Thalassoglobus sp. JC818: one gene and its partner. Each later gene encodes a partner of the first gene's protein in a complex. Links are inferred from orthologs where the notes say so. Each region holds a gene or a part of one and is shown in the gene's direction. Other genes may lie near its edges.

What was found. Proteins that work in one complex are often made in the same cells at the same time.
Region 2: the proteins of AB1L42_RS16845 (region 1) and AB1L42_RS10810 are in contact, whole or in part, in a crystal structure (PDB 5UE9), measured with the Lactococcus lactis proteins. The link is inferred for Thalassoglobus sp. JC818 from one-to-one orthologs. Residues at the interface, in WP_025017116.1 of Lactococcus lactis: Gly25, Phe27, Phe29, Glu32, Tyr33, Lys35, Tyr36, Lys48, Phe56, Thr60, Pro61, Arg62, Val63, Ala64, Glu65, Thr66, Ala67, Ser68, Gly69, Met70, Ile74, Gln77, Pro223, Glu251, Phe274, Ala275, Pro277, Phe278; in WP_023189152.1 of Lactococcus lactis: Leu4, Gln5, Ala47, Ser48, Met49, Leu50, Leu51, Arg52, Arg53, Met95, Leu98, Arg223, Met224, Ala225, Cys226, Ile228, Gly229, Ala230, Cys231, Tyr232, Ala233, Val235, Glu236, His237, Asn243, His244, Ala245, Lys247, Glu250.

The regions. Positions count from the first base shown.
Region 1 is NZ_JBFEFI010000006.1:206,977-212,431, reverse strand. The notes cover bases 1,182-4,065. They hold AB1L42_RS16845 (dihydroorotate dehydrogenase), read left to right. Parts: upstream 1,182-2,102; coding sequence 2,103-3,029; downstream 3,030-4,065. Other genes in these bases: trpS (tryptophan--tRNA ligase), read left to right, coding at 3,072-4,055; AB1L42_RS16850 (hypothetical protein), read right to left, coding at 1,446-1,694; AB1L42_RS16855 (alpha/beta hydrolase-fold protein), read right to left, coding at 1,182-1,303. Outside these bases: more of AB1L42_RS16855, read right to left, coding at 1-1,181; AB1L42_RS16835 (C-terminal binding protein), read right to left, coding at 4,151-5,116; AB1L42_RS16830 (GIY-YIG nuclease family protein), read right to left, coding at 5,186-5,455.
Region 2 is NZ_JBFEFI010000003.1:758,704-764,100, reverse strand. What follows is about bases 1,676-4,501. They hold AB1L42_RS10810 (dihydroorotate dehydrogenase electron transfer subunit), read left to right. Parts: upstream 1,676-2,530; coding sequence 2,531-3,472; downstream 3,473-4,501. Other genes in these bases: AB1L42_RS10805 (hypothetical protein), read left to right, coding at 3,717-4,501; lhgO (L-2-hydroxyglutarate oxidase), read left to right, coding at 1,676-2,505. Also shown: AB1L42_RS10825 (NADH-quinone oxidoreductase subunit D), read left to right, coding at 1-657; AB1L42_RS10820 (DUF488 family protein), read left to right, coding at 812-1,192; more of lhgO, read left to right, coding at 1,297-1,675; more of AB1L42_RS10805, read left to right, coding at 4,502-5,397.

The DNA.
Region 1 (5,455 bases):
CTTCTTCGATCTCATGCTTGCGGAGATAGAGTCCTCCAACTAACCCTGTGATAATGTTTGCTTTGGAGAAAGTTTTGCTGTCGAGGTGTGTCACGTCAGGCTTTGAGATGTGCCAGTTGTTGTCTTCGATCTGAAACTCCTGACGAAGCGGAACGAGTTTCAGTCCTGATGGTGTGACTGCGGGTTGAAATTCAACAGACAATCGAACCGGATGTTGGTGTCCCAGGTTGACCTGAAATTCGCTGGTCGTTGCGGATTCGTTGCCGAAACGGAGATGTGCTTTTTCGATCGTCAGAAGCAATGGAGAAAGGTCGAAGTCCGCGCGAAATCGACCTCCTGAAATCGCATGCAATTGGCACTTTTCGAGATGACCATCGAAGCGGATGTTCGAAAACAAGACATGGACGGTTCCTGAGGACGATGTGAATTCTCGTTCAATGTCAGGCAGGTCGCCTTGAAGTGCCGAACGTGGAAGGAACTCAGAAATCCCGTCAGAGATGCTGGCCAGTGCTTCATTCCCGAGGCGCAAGGCAAGCTTGTCCGCGAGGGTCACCTGAGTCATCAGCGACTGTCGGTAGAAGTTCGCCATGATCGGCAACTTGGCCGTTTCCGCCGTGCTCTCCAGCTTGACGACCTTGTCAGCTGAAGGATTCGTCAACCAGTTCAAGACGTCGGGATTTGCGAATGCAATTCTCCAGACATCGTGTCCAGCATTTTCGACGACGCTCAGTTCTGCATTTCCGCCTGCTTCGGAAAGTTTGCGAACGAGTTCAGCTGAGCGGTCTGACGGGATGAGCTCGTCATTCGATCCGTGAATCGCCCAGACTGGGATTTTTGAATTCGCGAGTGATTCCAGTTTGAGCCCCTTTTCAATCTCGCCGCCAGAGAGTGCCATGACTCCCTGCCAAAGTTCAGGCGAGGCTGCTGCGAGGCTCCATGCTCCATAGCCTCCCATTGACCAGCCACAGAGAGTTCGTCGAGACGGATCGATCGAGTACTCGGACTCGACCTGCATCAAGATCTTCAACGCTCTGTCTGTATCAGGCGAATTGGCCAGCCAAGCTGTCAGATGCCGTGAGCGTTCGCTTTCACACTGAGGGAACACTGCAATGAACGGAAGGTTAGGCTGTTGCTCTAAAGCGACTCCCAACCCGACTGAAAGGGGTTGGTAACCATCCGTTCCTTTTTCGCCTGCTCCGTGCAGAAAGAGCACCACTGGCCAGTTTTTGTCCGGCGAGTAGTCTGCTGGGAGATAGATTCCGTAGCGATGGTCGCCGGATTCGTCGTGAAATTCTTTGACCAAGAATCCACTCGGGAGTTCGACCGTTGACGAAGGAGGTGATACAGAGCACCGAGCAGAGCTGAGGAAAGCCAAGACAAGACCGACTGCAACTGCGCTCAGCAGTTGCAGATCACAGATTTCCCGCAGCTTGCCCATGAGTGAATCACTCCGCAGCGAGATTCTGTTCGTACAATCGTGCGATGTCTTCTTCAGTGACGGTGATGATCCGCGTGAATCCGGTGTGGGCTCGCTCGTAGGAGATTTTCGACGCGAGCTGCGGCTGCGATTGAATGGCTTCGGCGATCACATTTCTTTCTTCCGGAGTCAGCCCGCTGATCGCATCGTCCCAGAGAGTCTGAGTTTCGATGACAAGAGATTCCAGTCGAGGATCGAATTTGTTGTAACCAGCCATGTTTCTTTCGCGATGTGGATTTTTGAGAGCACAACACTGAGTTCTTACTGTAGCGGTCGAAGAATGGTGTGTCGATTGACGAGGCTGTTGTTGGACCGAATCGAGTCGCATTTTCGAGAGTGGTAACGGTTCCGAGAAGAAGTGCGTGGCAGGAGTGCGAAATCCTCGATGATTCGATACTTTGACGAGCTCAGAGACCTCCTCATTCTGTTCTTGTTTCACAGTCGATCGTCCTGAGGCGATTCCAGTTGCTCGGCTTTCGCGGTTTCGAAATTCGGTCGATTGCTGGGATGCGCGTTTAGTAGATGAGACGGCACAAGGTGTTGTGAAGATTAGAGTTGAGTGAGGTTGTCTCGGTGCGGAAGAGCTGGTTAACGAATTGACATCGCTACGGAAGACCAATCGCTGATGGCGGATCTGCAAGTCACGTTGAATCGATTAAAACTCCGAAATCCCATCCTCGTGGCATCGGGAACCTTCGGGTATGCGCGCGAGATGGCGGCGTTCGTTAATTTTTCAGAACTCGGAGGCATCGTTCCCAAAACGGTGACTGGAGAGCCTCGCATCGGGAATCCCCCGCCACGGACAGTCGAAACGTCTTCTGGAATGCTTAATTCGATCGGTCTCGATAACGACGGGATCGACGTATTCGTCAACAAGCACGTCCCTTATTTGACTGAGCTTGATACTGCTTTGATCGCGAACGTGGCTGGGCGAACGGTCGACGATTTTGCGATGCTGGCTGAGCGGCTGGCTGGTGTCGCGGGGATTGCAGCTGTCGAACTGAACATTTCGTGTCCGAATGTGTCTGGAGGAGTGGATTTCGGAACGAATCCGGACTCTGCGAAGCAGGTGGTTGAAGCAGTCCGCAACGCGTGTTCGTTTCCTGTCATTGCCAAGTTAACTCCGAACGTTACCGACATCACTGCGGTCGCTGCGGGAGTTGCAGAAGGAGGCGCGGACGCGGTTTCCTGTGTGAACACCTTCCAGGGCATGGCAATCGACTGGCGGAGACGGAAAGCGGTTCTTGGCAACGTGCTGGGTGGTTTGAGCGGACCGGCGATCAAGCCACTGGCCTTGCGTTGCGTTTATCAGATTGCCAAATCGGTCGATATTCCGATCATCGGGATCGGGGGAATTTCGACCATTGATGATGTTTTGGAATTCCTCGTTGCCGGGGCGACCGCCGTTCAAATCGGAACAGCGAACTTTTACAATCCTGCGGTCTCTGGATCGATGGCGACGCTGCTCAACCAGCAACTCGATGCTGACGGGATTCGGTCAGTCGCCGAGATCGTCGGTTCCATTCATCAGAAAACCCAGCAGTCTTGCTGATTGAGACGCGTTCGAGTTCCTTAACCAGATATTGTTGTGACTATGCGAGTTCTATCCGGTATCCAGCCCACTGGTCGATTTCATCTAGGAAACTACTTCGGCGCCATTCGGCAATACATCGCATTGCAGAACAATGAGCAGGCTTTCTATTTCATCGCGGATCTTCACGCGCTGACGACCGTGCGAAACCCGGAAGACTTTCGGGCGAACGTTCGTGATGCTGCCCTCGATTTGCTGGCTCTTGGGCTTCAGCCAGATCAAGCGACGCTCTTTCGACAGTCAGACGTTCCTGAGGTGACCGAACTGACCTGGCTGTTGATGACGGTGACTCAGATGAGCCTTCTCGAGAAGTGCCATGCGTACAAAGACAAAATCGCGAAGGGGCTGCCAGCGGATGCAGGTTTGTTCACATATCCCGTGTTGATGGCTGCGGACATTCTGGCTTACGACAGTGATCTCGTACCGGTCGGGCAGGATCAAATTCAGCATGTCGAAGTGACACGGGATCTCGCTCAGCGCTTCAATCACATTTACGACACTGAAGTCTTCGTGCTGCCGAAGTCTCACGTTCTTGAAAGCACTGCCAAGGTTCCAGGAACCGACGGCGAGAAGATGTCCAAGAGTTACAACAATACGATTGGTCTCTTCGAGCCACCAAAGAAGCTTCGTAAGAAGTTCATGTCAGTGAAAACTGACTCCACTCCAGTCGAGGAACCGAAAAATCCTGACACCTGTGCTGTCTTCGGCCTCTACAAACTCTTTGCGGATGAGTCTGAACAGAAGGCGCTCGCCGATCGCTACCGGGCCGGCGGAATGGGATACGGAGAAGCGAAGCAGGCTCTCTATGAAAAGACCATGGAGCACTTTGCCGAAGCTCGTTCTCGACGTGAAGAACTGGAAGCCAACCCGGACGAAGTTGAAGACATTCTTCGCGCAGGTGCAGCGAAAGCTCGAGCTAAAGCACAGGAAGTCCTCTCGCGAGCACGGGAAGCCTGTGGAATATCAGCACGCCATGCCAACTATTGAGCGGTCTTATTGAGTTCGTCTTCTGCAATGGCACGAAGGCCAATGCATCTCAGGAGAATAGATTTCAGTCAGCATCGCAGAACGGTCAGAATGATCTAGCTGCCGATTGGAACTGCGTTGACGATGTTTTCCGGCTGCTCGCCGCGAACCATGGCAACGATCTGATGGGCGACACGTTCGCGAAGTTCGATCAACGCTTCTTCGGAAACAAAGGCTGCGTGCGGTGTCGCGACGACATCCTCTCGTTGATACAGCTCGTCAGTAATGTCTGGAGGTTCCGGCGAGAAGACATCGAGCCCCGCTCCCGACAACTTGCCTGACTTCAGTCCCTGCAACAAAGCTTCAGGATCAACAAGCCCGCCGCGCGACGTATTGATGAGGACAGCTCCGGGCTTCATTGCTGAGATGGCCTGACTGTCGATGATGTTCTGCGTGTCGTCTTTGAGTGGCACGTGGAGGCTGATGTACTCCGACGTCGCCAGTACCTCTTCGAGGCTGACCATCGTGCAACCGGTGCCGTAGTCGTTCCCGGATGGAGTGTACGCGACGACTTCGAGCCCGAAGCTCTCCGCTCGAGCTCGAACCGCTTGACCGATCCGGCCGAATCCAATCAATCCGAGACGTCGGCCAGCAAGCCGTTTCATCGGAGGTCCGGATGCGAGATCGTACTCACCTCGTTTTGTTCGCAGATGAAAGAACGCCGCGTTTCTTTCAATCGCGAGCAGTAGTGCCAGCGTGTGGTCCGCGACTTCAGGGATGCAATAGTCGGGAATGTTCGTGACCGTAATCCCTTGAGACGTTGCAAAGTCGACATCGATGTTGTCGAGACCGATTCCCATCCGGCAAATGAGACGACAATCCGATGCGGATTCAATCACGGTTTTCGTCACTTGTCCCCAGCAGGTTGCGATGGCGATGACGTCTTCAGCAAGGTTTGCGAGGGTTTCTTCAGAGTCATCCGGAGCGTCGACGATTTCGAGTGACTCTTCCGACAGGATCTTGGACTCGATGTCGAGCTCAGTCCACGGGTGATCTGTGATCAGAACTTTTCTGGAGGCCATCGCGTTCGTTGTCCTTTTCCTGAGCCACCTGAACCGGGCAATCTCAAACTCGGTTGGCCGTCTCTTCAATCAACCGGCACGGCGACGTTTGATCAGGCGGAGTGCGGCGGAATAACTCAATCGTGATGTTTTCTCGTTCGGGAACTGGCGAAACCATCGAAACAGGATGCGAGCGGTTTCAAAGTCTCCCGGACGCAATTGTTCGTTCGATCTTGTCGGTTTTGAATGGCGGGCTTTCAAAGAATTCAGTGGGTTCAAGATTCCCAATGCCTGATCGACCGTATTCGGCTCGTCAATCAACTGGTGAATCACACCTCGTGAGACGACCAACCACTGCGG
Region 2 (5,397 bases), on another replicon or contig:
CTGAAATGGTCTGACGCCGTTCTGCTCTTCCTGGAATGGCTCGAAAAGCGTATCGCTGAATACCACACCCTGCTGACACGCAATTCGATCTTCATCAAACGGACCGCCGGACTCGGAATTTTGAGCCCCGAAATGGCTGTCGATTACGGCTGCACCGGTCCTGTGCTGCGAGGAAGCGGCATTAAACGCGACCTTCGCCGCGACGGAGATCCGATTTACACTCAGATGTACGACGGATATGACTTTGACGTCATCAGCGCTCCGTTCGATGGGGTTTCCGGAATTCCGAAGGAAGTTGTCCTCGGGGACAACTGGTGTCGCTTCTTCGTGCGAATGCTCGAAGTGGTCGAAGCGATCAAGCTCGTCCGTCAAGGGTTGGAGAAATACCCAAGCAGTGAAGGGGACTTCCGAGTTCCTTACAAAATGACGACCAAACTTCCGGTCGACGAATGCTATCTCGAGACCGAATGCCCACGCGGCTGGATGGGCTTCTACATCGTTGGTGATGGACAAGCCGAACCGATGCGAGCACGTGCGAAGAGTTCTTGCTACTGCAACCTTTCGATCACCGGACCGCTGTGTGAAGGTGTCCTCCTGGCTGATATCCCTTCAATTGTCGGATCCCTCGATATCGTGATGGGTGAAATCGACCGCTAGGCCGATCTCGGGAGATGACCTCGCAACGAAGCAGGTGAGTCAAACATTCAGCAACAGCGACAAGATGCGCAGCCACTGAGCTGAACGATGTTGCTGCGAGTTGAAAGACGCTTCGGACGACACTCGGCCCTCGATGAATTCATGCGAGTGTGCGATGGGAACCACGATTCGAGTCAAACGAATCTATGACGAAGCATCCCCCGCCGACGGTTTTCGAGTTCTCGTCGATCGTCTCTGGCCCCGAGGAATTTCGAAGGCAGCTGCTCAGATCGACCTTTGGGCGAAGGATTGGACACCTTCGAACGATCTTCGGAAATGGTTCCATCAAAACCTGTCGCAGGTTGACGAGTTCGCCAAACGCTATCGAACCGAACTCCTCGAGAACATCGACGAAGTTGAGTCGACAATCAACTCATTGAAGTGCCACGATGTCGTCACACTCGTGACCAGTACCAAAGACATCGCAGCTGGTCACGCAGCCGTTTTGAAAGAGTTCCTTGTCGCAAGGTGGCCAACCCGCGACAGTAAGGGCTGATTGCCGCATTCTGTGGTTCGGATTGACGGCAATCTAGACTGTCGCGTCTGACCAGCGACTTCATCAGAATGCGTTCCCCGCCAGATCAAGAGAGAGGCCCAGCTGTGCAAAGGTGCGATGTTGCGATCATCGGAGGCGGGATTGTCGGGTTGGCGACTGCCTTTGAATTGATGCAGCGATATCCCGGAAAAAAGATTGTGATTCTGGAGAAAGAATCACAGATCGCGATGCATCAGTCTGGGCACAATTCCGGCGTATTGCATTCCGGCATCTACTACAAACCGGGAACTTATCGAGCCAGGAACTGCCGCGCCGGCAAGCTTGCCATGCAGAAGTTCTGTGACGAAGAAGGGATTCCCTACGACCTCTGCGGAAAGGTCATCGTCGCCACGAATGAGAGCGAACTCGGGCGTCTTCAGGACATCTACGAACGCGGGCTCGCCAACGGCGTGAACTGCGAGATCATTGATCGCACACGTTTGCTTGAACTCGAACCCAATGTCGCTGGAGTGCAGGCGATTCATGTTCCTGAGTCCGGAATTGTCGACTACCGACTCGTCTGCGAACGGCTCGCCAAGAAGCTGACAGAGGCGGGGCATCGCATCTGGTTGAATGCCGAAGTCACTGCGATTCGACAGGAGCCATCTCAAGTCATCGTCGACTCCACGCAAGGGGAATTGAAAGCAGATATTCTCGTGACATGCGGCGGGCTGTGGGCAGACCGATTGATCTCACTTTCGCATCAGCGACCGGAAGCTCCCATCGTTCCGTTTCGCGGCGAATACTTCTATCTCAAGCGAGAAGCCGAGCATCTCTGCCGAGGACTCATCTATCCGGTTCCCGATCCTAAATTCCCGTTTCTCGGCGTCCACTTCACCAGGATGATCCACGGGGGGGTCGAGTGTGGACCGAATGCGGTTTTCGCATTCGCCAGGGACGGCTATCAAAAGACCGATGTCCGGTTCCGAGACCTCTCGCAGTCACTCTCACATGTCGGATTTCTCAAACTTGCAGCCCGAAACTGGAAAGCAGGGTTGGACGAAATGTGGCGATCGTGGAACAAATCTGCATTCGTCACCGCGCTTCAAAAACTGATTCCCGACATCAAAAAAGAACACCTGATCGCAGCTCCCGCCGGAGTCCGAGCTCAGGCCCTCGGTCGCGACGGAATGCTGATCGATGACTTCCTGTTTCAGGAGTCAGATCGCATCGTGCATGTTGGAAATGCTCCTTCTCCGGCAGCGACCTCCTCTTTGAATATCGGTAAACTGATCGTCGACAAACTCAGCTCAAAAAGTGCCTTCTCAAACTGACGTCTCGGGCCAGAGAGAACAATCCATGAACCGTGAATATTCCAATCCCGAATCTCAGTCTTGCGAGCCAGTCGCGCTCCCCGGCCAAAACGACTATGCGAAGCAACACACAGCAAAAATTTTGTCTCAGCGAGTCCTCGCCGACAAGACGTTCGCGATTCGTGTTGATGCGAGCGAGTTGGCCCAGACAATCACGCCAGGACAGTTCTTCATGATCCGGCCCGAGCAAGGAACGGACCCGCTGCTCGGCCGCCCATTTGCGCTGTACGACACAATTGTCGACGAGCAGGGATCGCCCGTCGCTCTTGAGTTCGCCTATCACGTCGTTGGGAAAATGACCAACCTGATGAGCGAATGGGAAAGCGAAGAAAACGTCGTCATCTGGGGACCGCTGGGCAATGGGTTTCCGTTCTACGAAGGAAATCACCTCATGTGTGTCGGAGGAGGAATCGGTTACACCCCGTTTCTCGCTGTGACGAGGGAGACGCTCGGAAAACGGACGTATGGAGAACTCCAAGAGAGTTCACGCGGGTCACTTGCCTCGACAAATTCAGAACGCCGAGTAACTCTCTGTTATGGAGCCCAAAGTCAGCGCTATCTCGCCGATCTGTCTGACTTCGACGACTTTGAGAGTTCAAGATTTCGCATTCAAACATCAACCGACGATGGATCGGCCGGGCATCACGGATTTGTCACCGAACTCGTTGCTCGGAACCTCTCAGCACAAGGTGATGATCGCCCCGACGGCGTTTACTGCTGCGGACCAGAGCGAATGATGGCAGCTGTTGCGAGCATTTGTCTGGCAGAAAATGTTCCCTGCTGGCTCTCCCTCGAAACTCCTATGGCTTGCGGCTTCGGTGCCTGTTTCAGCTGTGTGACAAAAGTCGTCACCGATGACGGCTGGGACTACCGTCGGACTTGTATCGAAGGGCCAGTCTTTCGAGCAGAGAGTCTAGCTCTCCAGTAACGCTGATTACTCGCGTTAGATGAGTCATACAAGTTCATTCGATCGTGCGGATTCATTCGCGGCGGTGGTTGAATCGCTGCAAACCGTCCAACATGAATTCGATCGCCGATGCGATTAGGGTTCTCCCTAAGTCCGGCGAGTGTTGTATTTAGTCGACACGTTCCCTCACACCTTGTTCTATAGTCAACCTAATTCTCACCCTTCCATTCTTCCGTTGACTCAATGTGAGAGAAAGTTTTCTTCAATGAATACGGCTTCCAACTACATTGCCGCAATGATCATGGTGATCACAGGAATATTCCTGACGATGCCAGGAGAACTTGAAGCGAAAAGCGACTGGCTGAAAGGAACTGTTCAGACTGGAGGAACGAAGCATTCAAAACCGAACTCCAAAGTCCGTGTCACGCTCTATGAAGCTACCGAAGGACGACCAAATGTCGTCGGACAAACGACTTCGAAGAAAAACGGCGACTTCAAACTGAAGGCACGGAAAGATAAGACCGACAGCATTTTCTTTGTCACAGCGGAAGTCGGATACGGCGACGAGTATGTGGCCATCCTTGGTCATCGACTTCCTTCAGATGTGACAATTAACGAACTGACGACCGTCGCAGCTGCCTATTCGATGGCTCAGTTTTATCGAACCGGAGAAATCTCGGGCAACGCATTCTCATTGCGAATCGCTGCGATGATGGCGGAGAACATCGCCTCATCCAGAAGCGGACGGACGTCTTCCGTTCTCCAGAAGTCACCCAATGCTGATCAAACGAACTCCATTCGAACAGTTCGATCTCTCGCCAACCTGCTCGTGGCCACAACTAACAATTATCTGATTCGATCGACTCTGCTGTATTTAACAGAGACCGATCGCGGAGAACGGCCTCGCAATACAGTGGTTGCTTTGGCCAACCTGGCTCGTGATCCCAGCTGGAATGCTTCATTGATCTACTGGCTGACAAAAGCCAAGCGAGTGTATACGCCAGTCCTGCATCGCGAGCCGGATTCCTGGGTTGTCACTGTAAAGGTCAATGACTCCGGTGACGACGCATTTCTTCTCGGTGGTCCGGCAAACGTCGCGTTCGACTCACGCGGATATGTCTGGGTCGCAAACAACGTTGTTCAGGGAACTCCCAATTCCGCCCGGAACATCATGGTACTGCAGCCAAACGGAAAACCTGCCAAGGGTGGTGATGGACTTCCCGGTTCACCGATCACCGGCGGAGGAATTCTCGGAGTTGGTTGGGGAATCACCATCGGACCGGATGACCATGTTTGGGTCGGGAACTTCGGATGGGGTGATCTTCTGCCGACGGCCGACCGAACAGATGATGACGCGAACGGAAGCACCTCTCTGATTTCACCAGCAGGCATTCCACTCTCCATTCCAATCGGATTCTTTGGCGGAACCTATCGCGTTCAGGCAATCAAGGTCGACGATTCAGGAAACGTCTGGTCGGCCAGTTTCGGCAACAACACTGTTGTGATGTATCCAGGTGGAAATCCGGAACAGGCTGTTCAGGTTGATTTCCACGCAGGCGCTGCTCCATTCGGATTGGCTGTGGCACCAGACGGAGCAGTTTGGGTGACGAACTCAGGGGGATTGTCAGGCAGACAACAGAGCAGCGTCGCGAAGATCGTTCTGGATAACAACGGCGATCCGATCGTCGAGTTCACTCACGATGTGGGCCATACACTGAAAGTCATCGACGTCGACTCAATGGGGAATGCGTGGTTCGCTTCTCAGGAAAACCACACCGTTTACGCATACGCACCTGATGGAACTCAAATTGGTGCCTACACTGGCGGCGGAATCTTTGGTCCGTGGGGACTTACTGTCGACGGTGAAGACAACATCTGGGTTTCGAATTTTGGACCACTCGGATTTGACAGCGTGCTGACACAGGGACGATTGTCCAAACTCGCCG